Regions from separate parts of the Cellulomonas sp. NEAU-ZC6 genome, predicted to be linked through region 2. Evidence: predicted binding sites of a transcription regulator. Region 2 holds the regulator's gene; each other region holds the start of a gene.
The links. The regulator Rex, encoded in region 2, represses fermentation and respiration genes when NADH is low (regulators of the CRP and FNR family bind a similar motif). The targets are predictions, from matches to a motif close to CTTGTGAANNNNTTCACAAG.

Region 1 (5,296 bases), on a different contig from region 2:
TCGTCACCCCCCGCACGCACCCCGACGACCCCGAGAGCACCACGCCGTGAACCCCTCCTCCCTGTTCACCCCCGACCCGCTCGACCGGCACCGGTTCCCGCAGGACGAGTGGCGGCTGCGCGAGACGCGGCACGACGCCGCCGACCTCGGCCGGACCGAGACCCTGTTCGCGCTCGGCAACGGGTACCTCGGCATGCGCGGCAACGTCGAGGAGGGCCGGGACAGCCACAGCCACGGCACCTTCATCAACGGGTTCCACGAGGTCTGGCCGATCCGGCACGCCGAGGAGGCGTACGGGTTCGCCCGCGTGGGTCAGACGATCGTCAACGTGCCCGACGCCAAGATCATGCGCGTCTACGTCGACGACGAGCCGCTGCTGCTGACGGTCGCCGACCTGCACGAGTACGAGCGCACCCTCGACTTCCGCACCGGCGTCCTCTCGCGCGACCTGGTGTGGCAGACGCCGTCCGGCAAGCGCGTGCAGATCCGCACCCGGCGGATGGTGTCGTTCGCCGAGCGGCACCTCGCCGTCATGACCTACGAGCTGACGATGCTCGACGACGACGCCCCCGTCGTCCTGAGCAGCCAGATCCTCAACCGGCAGGACGGCCAGGACGAGTACCACGTCCGCGCCGCCGCGATGGGCGAGGGCTTCGACCCGCGCAAGTCCGAGACGCTGACGACCCGCGTCCTGGAGCCGCGCAGCCACTGGGCCGGCGACGGCCGGTACGTGCTGTCCTACCGCGCCGCGGCCTCCGGGATGACGCTGTCGGTGGCGGCGGACCACACCATCGAGACCGAGAACGACTACGAGGAGCGCACGCTCGTCGAGGAGGACCTCGCCAAGCACGTCTACCGGATCGACGCGAAGCGGGGCCAGAAGGTCACGATCACCAAGGTCGTCACCTACCACTCCTCGCGCGGCGTCCCCGCGCGCGAGCTCGCCGACCGCTGCCGCCGCACGCTGGACCGCGTCCGCGCGACCGGCGTCGAGCAGCAGCTCGCCGAGCAGCGCGCCTGGCTGGACGACTTCTGGGCCCGCAGCGACGTCGAGGTGCCCGGGCAGCCGGACCTGCAGCAGGCCATCCGGTGGAACCTGTTCCAGATCGCGCAGGCCACGGCGCGGGCCGAGGGCAACGGCATCGCGGCCAAGGGCCTGACCGGCTCCGGCTACAGCGGGCACTACTTCTGGGACACCGAGATCTACGTCCTGCCGTTCCTCACCTACACCTCGCCGCGGATCGCGCGGAACGCGCTGCGGTTCCGGTACACGATGCTCGACGCCGCGCGCCGCCGGGCCGCCGAGCTCAACCAGAACGGCGCGCTGTTCCCGTGGCGCACCATCAACGGCGAGGAGGCGTCCGCCTACTACGCCGCCGGCACCGCGCAGTACCACATCGACGCCGACATCGCGCACGCCGTGCGGCAGTACGTGGCCGCGACGGGCGACGACGGGTTCCTGGCCCGCGAGGCCATCGACATCCTGGTGGAGACCGCGCGCATGTGGGCCGACCTCGGCTTCTGGCGGGGCAGCAACGGGTCGTCCACGTTCCACATCCACGGCGTCACGGGACCGGACGAGTACACGACGGTCGTGAACGACAACCTGTTCACCAACGTCATGGCCCGGGCGAACCTGCGCGGCGCGGTGGAGGCCGTGGACCGGCTCGCGCACGAGCGGCCCGCCGACCACGCCGCGATGGTGGCCCGGCTGCACCTCACGCAGACCGAGCTCGACGAGTGGGCGCACGCGGCCGAGAAGATGCACATCCCGTACGACGAGCGCCTCGGGATCCACCCCCAGGACACGCAGTTCCTCGAGAAGGAGCTGTGGGACCTGGCCAACACCGACCCGGCCAAGCGCCCGCTGCTGCTCTACTACCACCCGCTGGTGATCTACCGGTTCCAGGTGCTCAAGCAGGCCGACGTCGTGCTGGCGCTGTTCCTGCAGGGCGACCAGTTCACCCTCGAGGAGAAGCTGGCCGACTTCGACTACTACGACCCGCTGACGACCGGCGACTCGACGCTCTCCGGCGTGGTGCAGTCGATCGTGGCCTCGGAGGTCGGGTACCAGGAGCTCGCGCTGCGGTACTTCACGTCCGCGCTGTACGTGGACCTGGCCGACCTGCACCACAACACCGCCGACGGCGTGCACGTCGCCTCCGCCGGCGGTGTGTGGAGCGCCCTGGCCTGCGGCTTCGGCGGGATGCGGGACCACGAGGGCGTCGTGTCCCTCGACCCGCGGCTGCCCGAGGTCTGGGACGGGCTGACGTTCCGGCTCACGCTGCGCGGGACCCGCGTCCGGGTGGACGTGCGGCACACCGAGCTGCGGCTGACCGTCGAGGAGGGCGACGCGGCCGACCTGGTCGTGCGGGGCGAGCCCGTCAAGGTCACCGCCGGCGACCCGGTCGTCGTGGCGCTGGACCCCGCACCGCGCCTGATCGGCACGCCGACGGTCCGCGACATCGAGGGCACCCGGCGCGCCGACGGCACGCTGATGACCGCCAGCGTGCCGGACCACCCGACGGTGCTCACGCCGCCGCCGCTCTCGCACGACTGACCGGCGGCCCGCCCGGCGCGTCCCGACGGCCCGCGCCCCCGCCCGGGGGCGCGGGCCGTCGTCGTCCACCGGCGGGCCCCTGCCGCGGCGGGACCTAGGTCCGCGGGACTCCGGTCCCAGACTTTGTGAAAACTTTCTCGATAGCGTCGGGGACGTGAGGTCGACGAAGCCCTCCCCACCCCAACCACCCACATCCGGGAGAGTCCCCGTGACCATCACAGCGACAGGCACCGACACCGCCGCGGCCATCGACCAGCTGGTCGCCGGCGCGACCAAGGCGCTGGCCGAGTACGCCCGCTTCACGCAGGAGGACGTCGACCGGCTGGTCAAGAAGGCGGCCGTCGCCGCCCTGGACCAGCACGGCCACCTGGCCGAGCTGGCCGTCGAGGAGACCGGCCGCGGCGTCTTCGAGGACAAGGCCGTCAAGAACATCTTCGCCTGCGAGCACGTCACGAACTCGATGGCGGCGCTCAAGACGGTGGGCGTCATCGGCCGGGACGAGATCAACGGCATCACCGAGATCGCCGAGCCGGTGGGCGTCATCTGCGCGATGACGCCGGTGACGAACCCGACCTCCACCGCGATCTTCAAGTCGCTCATCGCGCTCAAGACCCGCAACCCGATCATCTTCGCGTTCCACCCGAACGCGCAGCGGTCCTCGGTGGCCGCCGCTCGCGTCGTGCGCGACGCCGCGATCGCCGCGGGCGCCCCCGAGCACTGCATCCAGTGGGTCGAGGCCCCCTCGATGGAGGCGACCGGCCTGCTGATGAACCACCCCGGCGTCTCCACCATCCTGGCGACCGGCGGCAACGCGATGGTCCGCGCCGCCTACTCGTGCGGCAAGCCGGCCCTCGGCGTCGGCGCCGGCAACGTCCCCGCCTACATCGAGAAGTCCGCCAAGCTCAAGCGCGCGGTCAACGACGTGGTGCTCTCCAAGTCGTTCGACAACGGCATGATCTGCGCCTCCGAGCAGGCCGTCATCCTGGACGACGGCATCTACGACGCCGCGCTGGCCGAGTTCGCCGTCCTGCACGCCTACCGGGCGAGCAAGAAGGAGAAGGCGCTCCTGGAGAAGTTCATCTTCGGGGTCGAGGCCAAGGGCAAGAACTGCGGCGACGCGAAGCTCAACCCGACCGTCGTCGGGAAGTCGCCGCAGTGGATCGCCGAGCAGGCCGGCTTCGCCGTGCCGGCCGACACGTCGATCATCCTCGCCGAGGTCTCCGGCGTCGGCCCGCACGAGCCGCTGACCCGCGAGAAGCTCTGCCCCGTGCTCGCCGTCCTGCGCGCCGGCTCCACCGAGCAGGGCATCCAGCTGGCCGAGCAGATGGTCGAGTTCGACGGCCTCGGCCACTCCGCCGCGATCCACACCCAGGACGAGGCCCTGACCGAGGAGTTCGGTGCCCGGGTCAAGGCCATCCGCGTGATCGCGAACGCGCCCTCGTCGCTCGGCGGCATCGGCGACATCTACAACGCCTTCATCCCGTCGCTCACCCTCGGCTGCGGCTCCTACGGCCACAACTCGGTGTCCAACAACGTGTCGGCGATCAACCTCGTCAACATCAAGCGCGTCGGCCGGAGGAACAACAACTTGCAGTGGTTCAAGGTCCCGGCCAAGACGTACTTCGAGCCGAACGCCATCCGCTACCTGTCCGACATGGCCGACGTCGAGCGCGTCACGATCGTCACCGACTCGACCATGACCACCCTCGGGTTCGTCGACCGCGTGCTGGACGTGCTGAACCGGCGCCCGAACAAGGTCTCGGTGCAGATCATCGACCAGGTGGAGCCGGAGCCCTCGGTGAAGACCGTGCAGGCCGGCGCCGCGCAGATGCGCCACTTCCGCCCCGACACGATCATCGCGCTGGGCGGCGGCTCCCCGATGGACGCCGCCAAGGTGATGTGGCTGCTGTACGAGCACCCGGAGATCGTGTTCTCGGACCTCAAGCAGAAGTTCTTCGACGTCCGCAAGCGCGCGTTCAAGTTCCCGACGCTCGGCGACCTGGCCAAGCTGGTCTGCATCCCGACCACCTCGGGCACCGGCGCGGAGGTCACACCGTTCGCCGTCATCTCGGACCCGGACGCGGGCAAGAAGTACCCGCTGGCCGACTACGCGCTGACGCCGACCGTCGCGATCATCGACCCGGTGCTCACCTCGAAGATGCCGCGCTCGCTCGCGGCCGACTCCGGATTCGACGCCCTGACGCACGCCACCGAGGCGTTCGTCGCGGTCTACGCGAACGACTTCACCGACGGCATGGCGCTGCAGGCGATCCGGCTGATCTTCGACAACCTGGCGCAGTCCGTGAACGGCGACCCGGCCGACCCGGCGACCAAGGACGCCCGCGAGAAGATGCACAACGCGGGCACCATCGCCGGCATGGCGTTCGGCAACGCGTTCCTCGGCATCGTGCACGCCATGGCGCACGTCATCGGCTCGACGTTCCACCTGGTGCACGGCCGGACCAACGCCACGCTGCTGCCGCACGTCATCCGGTACAACGGCCAGATCCCGACCAAGCTCACCAGCTGGCCGAAGTACGAGCACTACGTCGCCCCGGAGCGGTTCCAGCAGATCGCGCAGATGCTGGGCCTGCCGGCCGAGACCCCGGAGCAGGGCGTCGAGTCCTACGCCGTGGCGATCGAGGCGCTGCGGGCGAAGGTCGGCATCCCCGCGTCGTTCCAGGCGCAGGGCGTCGACGAGCAGGACTTCCTGTCCCGGCTCGACGAGGTCGCCAT
Region 2 (5,296 bases):
CGAGCGTGCCGGCGAGCGACCCGTACGCCAGGAACACCGCGCTGAACCCGGCCACGAACAGCAGCACGCCGAGCACGACCCGGCCGCGCGAGGCCGGGGTGTCGGTGCCGGGGGCGGGCGTCCCGGTCGTGAGCGCCGGCTGCGCCGGCAGGCTCGCGGCGAGGTCGAGCGGGACGCCGCCGGCCGCGGTGGCGACGGAGGGCCGCCGGGCCGGACGGGGCGTCGAGGCGGCGGACATGCCGCCGACGTAGCCGACGTAGGCGGGGACCAGCGGCAGCACGCACGGCGACGCGAACGACACCAGCCCGGCGAGCACCGCCACCGGGACGGCGGCGAGCAGCGAGCCGGACGTGGCGGCCTGCGCGAAGGAGTCCCCGACGTCGGCGAGCATCACGCCGCGGCCCCGCCGTCCTCGGCCAGGACCTCGTCGATCAGCGCGCGCAGGGTGGAGCCCTCGGCGAGGCCGACGATCCGGGCCGCGACCTTGCCGTCGCGGTCGAGCACGACCGTCGTCGGGGTGGCCTGGATCGGCACGATGCCCTGCAGCGCGGCGATCGCCTGCTTGTCGCGGTCGTCGATGCTCGGGTAAGGCACCTCGAAGCTGTTCTGGAACGGCTCGGCGGCGCCCGCGTCGTCGACGCCGTTGATCCCCAGCAGGTGCACGCCGGCGTCCGCGTACTCGTGCGCGATGTCGACCAGGTCGGGCGCCTCCTCCCGGCACGGCGGGCACGCGGCGTACCAGGTGTTCAGCACGACGACGTCGCCCCGCCAGTCCGCGACGTCGACGGCCTCGCCGGCGTAGTCGGTGCCAGCGACCTCGACCGGGCCCTCGCGGTCCGCCGCGGCCCACTGCGTGAACGAGCCGTCGCCGGACACGTAGCCCTGGTCCGCCACGTCGGTGTCGCCGGCCGTGCCGTCCCCGCCCGAGCACCCCGCGAGCGCGAGCGCGGCGCCGAGCGCGACGGCCACGGCGCCCGCGCGGCGCCGGCGGCTGGTCACGCCCCCGCCACGGCGGACGCGCCGGGCAGCAGGTCGGCGGCCGGCTCGGTGTAGGAGATGCGCACCAGGCGGTCTTCCTCGTAGACCAGGCTGGTCAGCGAGGCGAGCGAGCACTGCCGGCGGCGCGGGTCGTGCCACAGCCGGCGGTTCTCCAGCGCGAGCCGGGTGACCCAGATCGGCAGCTGGTGGCTGACCAGCACGGCCTCGTGGCCGCGGGCCGCCTGGCGCGCGCTGTCGACGACGGCGAGCATCCGGCCGACCTGCTGGCGGTACGGCTCCCCCCAGGACGGGCGGAACGGGTTGACCAGCTTGGGCCAGTGCCGCGGGTGCCGCAGCGAGCCGTCCCCGACGCCGAACGCGAGGCCCTGGAAGTGGTTCTCGGCCTCGAGCAGCCCCTCGTCCGTCCGGACCGGCAGGTCCAGCGCGGCGGCGATCGGCGCCATCGTCTCCTGGGCGCGCTGCAGCGGCGACGCGATCAGCACGGTGACGTCGCGCGCCGGGCCGTCGAGCCGGCCGGACAGGTGCGCGGCGACGCGCTCGGCCATCTCCTGACCGCGCTCGGAGAGGTGGTAGCCGGGCAGCCGGCCGTAGAGCAGACCCGACGGGTTGTGGACCTCGCCGTGCCGCATGAGGTGGATGGTGGTGGCGACCATGGGGTCAGTCTCGCAAACCCGGCTGGGTGGTCGGTCCCCACCGGCTACCGGCCCCGGCGCTCCTCGGCCTCGGCGGCGGCCTCGCAGCCCGCCTGCAGGGCCGCGCCGACCGCGGCCATCGCGTTCCCCAGGGCCTGCATCTGGGCGGGCGTCAGCACGTCGACCAGGCGCGCGCGGACCGACTCGACGTGCCCGGGCGCGGCGTCGACCAGGGTGCGCCAGCCGTGCTCCGTCATCCGGCAGTTCACGCCGCGGGCGTCCTCCAGGCAGGGCGCGCGCTCCACCAGACCGGCCGTCTCCATGCGCCGGACCGTGTGCGTGAGGCGGCTGCGGGAGTGGGCGAGCTCACCCGCCAGCTCGGACATCCGCAGCGTGCGCTGCGGCGCCTCGGACAGCCGGACCAGCACCTCGTACTCGCCGAGCGAGAGCCCCGAGGACTCCTCCAGGTCGTGCGCGAGCACGTCCAGCAGCCGCGCCGTGCCGTCGCGGTAGGCGCGCCAGGCGCGCTGCTCGTCCGCCGACAGCCAGCGGACGTCGTCACCGGACCGCGTCGCCGGCGAGGTCGCCCCCGCCTGGCCGGTCGTCGTGCTGGTGCCCGCCATGCCGTCCTCCTCCGCGCGCCGGTCGTCGGGCGCCGATCGTCCCACGCCCTTGCGCATCCGGATCCACTGCAGTAGAAATCTCAACTAACCGCAGTTGATGCTTCAACCAATACTTGCAGGAGGCACCTCATGTCGACCACGACGCTCCCCACCGCCCTCACCGCCGGCACCTGGACGCTGGACCCCTCGCACACCGAGGCGTCCTTCACCGTCCGCCACGCGGGCATCTCCAAGGTCCGCGGCACCGTCGCGGTGACCTCCGGCACCATCACCGTCGCCGAGGACCTCGCGCTGTCCGGCGTCACCGCCACGCTGGACCCGTCGACCATCGCCACCGGCGACGCGAACCGCGACGGCCACCTCAAGGGCTCCACCGACTTCTTCGACCTGGAGAAGTTCGGCGAGTGGACCTTCGCCTCGACCGCGGTCCGCGCGGACGGCGAGGACTACGTCGTCGCCGGTGACCTGACCATCAACGGCGTGACCAAGCCCGTCGAGCTGGCGACCGAGTTCGGCGGCTCCGCCACCGACCCGTTCGGCAACCAGCGCGCCGGCTTCTCCGCCTCGGTGACGATCTCCCGCAAGGAGTTCGGCATCACCTGGAACGCGGCCCTCGAGGCCGGCGGCGTCCTGGTGAGCGACAAGGTCGTCATCAACCTGGAGATCTCGGCCATCAAGCAGGCCTGATCCCCCGCCCCGCGAGGGGCTCACGGACCGCCAGGGCCCGATCGCGCACCCCCTGCCGCGATCGGGCCCTGCGCGTACCCGACCGAGGTCAGTCGGCGGCGGTGACCGGCTCGGGCGTGGTCGAGCGCTGCCGGGCGTGGAAGCCGAGGATCTGCAGCTCCGAGCCCAGGTCGACCTCCCGCACGTCCACGCCGTCCGGCACCCGCACCGTGCGCGGCGCGAAGTTGAGCACCCCGGTGACGCCCGCCGCCACCAGCCGGTCCGTGGTGGCCTGCGCGGCCGACGCCGGCGTCGCGACGATGGCGATGCTCGCCTCCGCCTCGGCGACGACCTTCTCCAGGTGGTCGACGTGCTGCACCACGTGCCCGGCGACGGTCGTGCCGACCAGCTCCGGGTCCGCGTCGAACAGCCCGACCAGGACGAACCCGCGGTCGGTGAAGCCCGAGTACGTCGCGAGCGCGTGCCCGAGGTTGCCGATCCCGACGATGACGAGCTGGCGCTCCTCGGCCATGCCGAGAGCCTGCGCGATCTGCTTGCGGAGGTGGTCCACCTCGTAGCCCACGCCGCGCCGGCCGCCGGCGCCGAGGTAGGACAGGTCCTTGCGCAGCTGGGCGGGGGACGCGCCGACGAGCTCGGCGAGCTGGTCCGAGGACGTCGTGGTCACGCCTTCCGAGGCCAGGCCGCCGAGGGAGCGCAGGTATCCCGGGAGGCGGGCGACGGTCGTCGGCGGCAGGGCTCGCACGACCACAGGGTAGGCCTACCGCGGGCCGGTCAGGGCGTCGCCGAGCCGGAGCGGGTCGATCTGCCAGTACCCGATCCGGACCCCGTCCACCTCCACGACCGGCAGCAGCTCCCCGTAGGCCTCCGCCAGCGGACGGCCGTCGGGTGCCGTCCCGCCGGCGTCGACGTCGACCTCGACCCACTGCTCGCCGTGCGCGGCCGCGACCTCCTGGACCACCTCGCGGGCGGCGACGCAGAGGTGGCAGCCCGCGCGGGCGAACAGCACGACGCGCGGGGTGGTCGGGGATCCGTGGGCGGGGGTCGGCACAGCACGAGCCTAGGCATCTGACTACAGTGGCGGCGTGCCCGAGCCCACCGAGCCCGCCCCGACGGGCACCGTCCCGGCCGGCACCGTCCCGGCCGCGCAGCCGGGACGCGTGGCGGCCTTCTTCGACGTGGACAACACGATCATCCGCGGCGCCAGCTCGTTCCACCTGGCCGTGGGGCTGTACCGGCGCGGGTTCTTCAAGACCGGCGACGTCATCCGGTTCGCGGTGCACCAGGCCCGTTACCTCACGTTCGGCGAGAACCGGCAGCAGATCGACGAGGTCCGCCAGCGGGCGCTCGAGATCATGCGGCACCGGTCGGTGGCCGAGGTGGTGGCGATCGCCGAGGACATCTACGACGAGGTGCTGTCGCTGCGGATCTTCCCCGGCACCCAGCGCCTGCTGGACCAGCACCTGCGCGCCGGCCACGAGGTGTGGCTGGTCACGGCCACCCCGGTCGAGATCGCCGAGATCATCGCCCGCCGCCTGGGCGCCACCGGCGCGCTCGGCACCATCGCCGAGCACACCGACGGCTTCTACACCGGCCGTCTGGTCGGTGACCTGCTGCACGGCAAGGCCAAGGCGTCCGCCGTGCAGGCCATCGCCGAGCGCGAGGGCATCGACCTGTCGCAGTCCTTCGCGTACGGCGACTCCACCAACGACGTGCCGATCCTGTCCGAGGTCGGGTTCCCGTGCGCCATCAACCCCGACGGCCGGCTGCGCAAGCACGCCGCCGAGGTGGGGTGGCCGATGCGCGAGTTCCGGGGACGCCGCAACGCCACCCGGCGCGGGGTCGACGCCGCGACCGTCGCGGGGTCGGCGTGGGTCGCCGGGCTGGTGTTCCGCGCCGTCCGGCGCGCGATCCGGTCCCGCTGGGGCGGCCGGTGACCGTCGTCGTCCGCCCGGCACGACCCGACGAGGCAGCCGCCGTCGCCGACCTCGCCGCGGTGACGTTCCCGCTCGCCTGCCCGCCGTCCTCCACCCCGGAGGACCACGCCGCGTTCGTCGCCGCCCACCTGACCGCGGCGCACTTCGCGGCGCACCTCGGAGACGACGCGCGGGACGTGCTGGTCGCCGACGACGACGGGGCGCTGGTCGGCTACACGATGCTGGTGTCCGGCGAGCCGTACGACGCGGGCGTCGCCGCCGTGGTCCCGCTGCGGCCGACCGTCGAGCTGAGCAAGTGCTACGTCCTGCCCGGCCGGCACGGCGGCGGCGTCGCGGCACCTCTGATGGCCGCCAGCCTGGCCGCCGCGCGGGCCCGCGGGGCCGCGGGCGTCTGGCTGGGCGTCAACGGCGAGAACCTGCG
Region 3 (5,296 bases), 1.4 Mb from region 2:
AACCGGATCCAGATCTCGGTGCCGCTCGCGGCGACCCGCCGGCCGAAGTCCAGCGTCGGCTGCAGGTCGCGGCCGGTGGTCTCCTGGTACGTCTCCGGGATGCCGGACTTCACGTCCAGCAGCACCAGGTCGACGTCGTCGAGCATCGCGTCGGTGCAGTGCGCGCCCAGGTAGCCCGAGGTGTCGATCGCCGTGTGCACGCCGAGCTCCTGGGCGCCCCGCAGGAGCCGCGCCACGAACGCCGGCTGCATGAGCGGCTCGCCGCCGGAGACGGTCAGCCCGCCGCCGGTCGCGGCGAACACGCCGCGGTACCGCTCGACCCGGCGCAGCAGCTCGGTGACCAGCACCGGCTCGCCGCGGCGCATCTCCATCGTGTCGGGGTTGTGGCAGTACAGGCAGCGCAGCGGGCAGCCCGACAGGAAGGTGGTCAGCCGGGTGCCGGGGCCGTCGACGGCGGTGACGAGCTCCCAGGAGTGCAGGGACCCGAGCTCGCCGGCCCGCATCTGCGCGAACCGCTCGCTGCGCTCGGCGTCGCTGACCTCGAGGCCCGCGGTGCCGGCCGTCGACCGGTGGTGCGAGCCGCCGGTCACCGGGATGCCCAGCTCGATCACCGGGGCGCCGGCACCCTCCTGCTCGACGGTGCTGGTCATCGGGGCCTCCTCCGGGGTGCTGCCGGGTGCTGCGGGCTGGTGCTGCGTGGTGCGGGGCGGGTGCCCGCCGGGGCTGCTCCCCCGGCGGGCACCCACGGGGATCAGACCCCGCCGTGGAACGTCCGGGACAGCACGTCGAGCTGCTGCTCGCGCGTGAGCCGGACGAAGTTCACGGCGTAGCCGGACACCCGGATGGTCAGCTGCGGGTACTTCTCGGGGTGCTCCATGGCGTCCTCGAGGGTGTCCCGGTTCAGCACGTTGACGTTGAGGTGGTAGCCGGACGACACGTTGTACGCGTCCATCAGGCCGACCAGGTTCCCGATCTGCTCCTCCTTGGTGCGACCGAGGCCCGAGGGCACGACCGTCGAGGTGAGCGAGATGCCGTCCATCGCCTCCGAGTACGGCAGCTTCGCCACCGACATCGCCGAGGCGAGCATGCCGTGCGAGTCCCGCCCGTTCATCGGGTTGGCACCCGGGGCGAACGGCTCGCCGGCCCGGCGGCCGTCGGGGGTGTTCCCCGTGGCCTTGCCGTAGACGACGTTCGAGGTGATGGTCAGCACCGACTGCGTGTGCAGCGCGTCGCGGTACGTCTTGTGCCGGCGGATCTTCGCCATGAAGGACTTCACGATCCCCACCGCGATGTCGTCCGCGCGGTCGTCGTCGTTGCCGTAGGCCGGGAAGTCGCCCTCGATCACGTAGTCCGTCACGAGCCCGTCCTCGTCGCGCACCGGGTGCACCGTGGCGTACTTGATCGCGGACAGGGAGTCGGCGACGACGGACAGGCCGGCGATGCCGCACGCCATGGTCCGCAGGATGGTGCGGTCGTGCAGCGCCATCTCGAGCCGCTCGTACGCGTACTTGTCGTGCATGTAGTGCACGCAGTTGAGGGCGTCGACGTAGGTCTCGGCCAGCCAGTCGAGCAGCGTGTCGTACTTCGCCGCGACGTCCTCGTAGTCGAGCACGTCGCCCTCGACGGGCGCGCTGACCGGGGCGACCTGCTTGCCGGTGATCTCGTCGCGGCCGCCGTTGATCGCGTACAGCAGGGCCTTGGCGATGTTCACGCGGGCACCGAAGAACTGCATCTGCTTGCCGACCCGCATCGGGGACACGCAGCACGCGATGGCCGCGTCGTCGCCCCAGGAGGTGCGGATCAGGTCGTCGGACTCGTACTGGATCGCCGAGGTGTCGATCGACACCTGCGCGCAGAACCGCTTGAAGCCCTCGGGCAGCCGGTTGCTCCACAGCACGGTCAGGTTCGGCTCCGGGGCCGGGCCGACGTTGTACAGGGTCTGCAGGAACCGGAACGACGTCTTGGACACCAGCGGGCGGCCGTCCTCGCCGATGCCGCCGATCGACTCGGTGACCCACGTCGGGTCGCCCGAGAACAGGTTGTCGTACTCCGTGGTGCGCAGGAACCGCACGATGCGCAGCTTGATCACGAAGTCGTCGATGAGCTCCTGCGCGAACCGCTCGTCGATCGCACCCGAGGCGAGGTCGCGCTGGATGAACACGTCGAGGAACGTCGAGGTGCGGCCCAGCGACATCGCCGCGCCGTTCTGCTCCTTGACCGCGCCGAGGAACGCGAAGTACAGCCACTGGACCGCCTCGTGGGCGGTGGTCGCCGGCCGGGAGATGTCGACGCCGTACGAGGCGGCCATCCGCTTGAGCTCCTGCAGGGCGCGGATCTGCTCCGCGTTCTCCTCGCGGTCCCGGATGACGTCCTCGACCGACGGCTCCATGTCGAGCTCGTGGCGCTCCAGGCGCTTGGCCTCGATCAGGGCGTCGACGCCGTACAGCGCGACGCGGCGGTAGTCGCCGATGATCCGCCCGCGGCCGTAGGCGTCCGGCAGGCCGGTGATGATGTGGGACGAGCGCGCGGCGCGCACGTTCGGGGGGTACACGTCGAAGACGCCGTCGTTGTGCGTCTTGCGGTAGGTCGTGAAGGTCTTCGCGACCTCGGGGTCGACGTCGTAGCCGTAGGTCTCGAGCGACTTCTCGACCATGCGCCAGCCGCCGTTGGGGAACATGGCGCGCTTGAGGGGGGCGTCGGTCTGCAGGCCGACGATCAGCTCGTTGGCCTGGTCGATGTAGCCGGCGCCGTGCGAGACGATCGTCGACGGGGTGTGGTTGTCGATGTCGTAGACGCCCTTGGCGCGCTCCTCCGGGAACATCGCGCTGAGCTTCGCCCAGATGCCCGTGGTCCGCTCCGTGGGTCCCGCGAGGAACCCGGCGTCGCCGGTGTACGGCGTGTAGTTGCGCTGGATGAAGTCGCGGACGTCGATGCCGTCGCACCAGGGCCCGGTGACGAAGCCGTCCCAGGCACCCGCGGTGGCGTCGGTGCCGGTCTGAGGTACTGCGGTGGTGGACATGTGTGGGGCTCCCTCGCTGAGTGCGTCGTACTCGTGACGCTATTCACGAGGTCATGGGATGTCTTGGGACCTCCGTCCTGGGCCTTCGCTGACCAGCCCCGACGCGACGGTGACGCCGCTCACGTCGCCCGCCGGCAGCCCGATCTCCGGGCGGTCCGCGAGGTCGTCACACGTCGGTGAGGTCGTCACACGTGCGTGACGACCTCGCCGCTGGCTGACGACCTCGCGGCGGGGTACGGACGGGCCCGGACCGGGCGGGAGCGCAGCCCGCGGCCGGGTCAGGCGCGGGGGTTCAGGGCCGCGAGGACGTCGGCGGCGATGTCCTGGGGCGTGAGCCGCAGGGTGCTGAGGAGCTCGTCGCGGGTGGCGTGCTCGAGGAAGCCGCGCGGCACGCCGAACGCCTGCACCGGGGTGCCGATGCCGGCGTCCCGGGCGCGCAGGGCGACGGCCGAGCCGAGGCCGCCCTCGCGGACGCCGTCCTCGATCGTGACGACGTGGTCGTGCTCCCCCGCCAGCTTGACCAGGGCGGCGGGCACGGGCAGCACCCAGCGCGGGTCGACGACGGTGACCCGCAGGCCGTGCGCCGCGAGCAGCTCGCCCAGCGCGAGGCCGGTGCGGGCCATCGAGCCGAACCCGCAGACCAGCAGCGCGGGCCGGTCGTCCGCGCCGTGCCGGGCCAGGACGTCCACGCCGTCGACGTCGTCCACGGCGGGCAGCGGCTCGGTCAGCGCGCCCTTGGGGTAGCGGACCACCGTCGGGGCGTCGTCGACGTCGACCGCGGAGCGCAGCGCGGACCGGAGCGTGTCCTCGTCGCGGGGCGCCGCGAGCCGCAGGCCCGGCACGAGCCCCAGCATCGCGAGGTCCCACATGCCGTTGTGGCTCGCGCCGTCGTCGCCGGTGAGCCCGGCGCGGTCCAGCACGAAGGTCACCCCGGCGCGGTGCAGGCCGACGTCCATCAGCACCTGGTCGAACGCCCGGTTGAGGAACGTCGCGTAGACCGCGACCACGGGGTGCAGGCCGGCGAACGCCATGCCCGCCGCGGTGGTGACGGCGTGCTGCTCGGCGATGCCGACGTCGAAGGTCCGGTCCGGGAACTCCTGGGCGAACGGCGCGAGCCCGACGGGGTTGAGCATGGCCGCGGTCAGGGCCACGACGTCCGGGCGGCGACGGCCGATGCGGACGATCTCGTCGGCGAACACCCCGGTCCAGCCGAACCGCGACGGCGCGACGGGCAGGCCGGTCTCGGGGTGGATCTGCCCGACGGCGTGGAACCGGTCGGCGACGTCCTGCTCGGCCGGGCTGTACCCGCGGCCCTTCTCGGTGATGACGTGCACGATCACCGGGCCGCCGAACGCCCGGGCCCGCTGCAGCGCGAACTCGACGGCGGCGGCGTCGTGGCCGTCGACGGGGCCGACGTACTTCAGGCCGAGGTCCTCGAACATGCCCTGCGGCGCGACGACGTCCTTGATGCCCTTCTTGATCCCGTGCAGCGCGTCGTACGCGGCCCGTCCGGGCGGGCCCGAGCGCTTGAGCGCCTGCTTGCCCCAGGACAGCACGGTCTCGTAGCCCCGGGTGGTGCGCAGGGCGTCGAGGTGCAGCGCGAGCCCGCCGATGGTCGGCGCGTACGACCGGCCGTTGTCGTTCACCACGACGACCAGGCGCCGGTCCGCGCCGTCGGCGATGTTGTTCAGCGCCTCCCAGGCCATGCCGCCGGTGAGGGCGCCGTCGCCGACCACGGCCACGACGTGCCGGTCGGAGCGGCCCGCCAGGGCGTTGGCCCGCGCGATGCCGTCGGCCCAGGACAGGGCGGTGGACGCGTGCGAGTTCTCCACGACGTCGTGCTCGGACTCCGCGCGGCTCGGGTAGCCGGACAGCCCGCCGCGGCGGCGCAGCCGGGCGAAGTCCTGCCGCCCGGTCAGCAGCTTGTGCACGTACGCCTGGTGCCCGGTGTCGAAGACGAGGCTGTCGCGCGGCGAGTCGAACACCCGGTGCAGCGCCAGGGTGAGCTCGACGACGCCGAGGTTCGGGCCGAGGTGCCCACCCGTCCGCGACACGCGGTCGACCAGGTAGGCGCGGATCTCCCCCGCCAGCGCGCGCACCTGCCGGGGCGAGAGCGCCCGGACGTCCCGGGGAGAGCCGATGGTCTCCAGCAGCCCCATGTCCTCACCGCCCGTCGCCCTCGTGCGCGCGGCTCGCGTACGAAGCCCCCACCCTACGGGGCGGCCTCGCCGCGGGCCTGCGCGCACGAGGGAGGCCCGCGGGATCACCCCGGGAGGT

Region 1: the regulator Rex is predicted to act here: its motif matches at 2,683-2,702, upstream of adhE (bifunctional acetaldehyde-CoA/alcohol dehydrogenase).
Region 3: the regulator Rex is predicted to act here: its motif matches at 3,050-3,069, upstream of pflB (formate C-acetyltransferase).

The regions. Positions count from the first base shown of each region.
Region 1 covers NZ_JBXFYH010000002.1:647,074-652,369, reverse strand. The annotation lists gene AC1050_RS13120 (HAD family hydrolase) at 1-50, shown strand, start outside; gene AC1050_RS13115 (glycoside hydrolase family 65 protein) at 47-2,560, shown strand; gene adhE (bifunctional acetaldehyde-CoA/alcohol dehydrogenase) at 2,769-5,296, shown strand, end outside.
Region 2 covers NZ_JBXFYH010000001.1:2,114,403-2,119,698, forward strand. The annotation lists gene AC1050_RS09780 (cytochrome c biogenesis CcdA family protein) at 1-391, opposite strand, end outside; gene AC1050_RS09785 (TlpA family protein disulfide reductase) at 391-999, opposite strand; gene AC1050_RS09790 (histidine phosphatase family protein) at 996-1,652, opposite strand; gene AC1050_RS09795 (MarR family winged helix-turn-helix transcriptional regulator) at 1,697-2,254, opposite strand; gene AC1050_RS09800 (YceI family protein) at 2,384-2,941, shown strand; gene AC1050_RS09805 (redox-sensing transcriptional repressor Rex) at 3,030-3,683, opposite strand; gene AC1050_RS09810 (glutaredoxin family protein) at 3,699-3,989, opposite strand; gene AC1050_RS09815 (HAD family hydrolase) at 4,024-4,875, shown strand; gene AC1050_RS09820 (GNAT family N-acetyltransferase) at 4,872-5,296, shown strand, end outside.
Region 3 covers NZ_JBXFYH010000001.1:688,624-693,919, forward strand. The annotation lists gene pflA (pyruvate formate-lyase-activating protein) at 1-650, opposite strand, end outside; gene pflB (formate C-acetyltransferase) at 752-3,019, opposite strand; gene dxs (1-deoxy-D-xylulose-5-phosphate synthase) at 3,298-5,178, opposite strand; gene AC1050_RS03270 (glycogen debranching N-terminal domain-containing protein) at 5,283-5,296, opposite strand, start outside.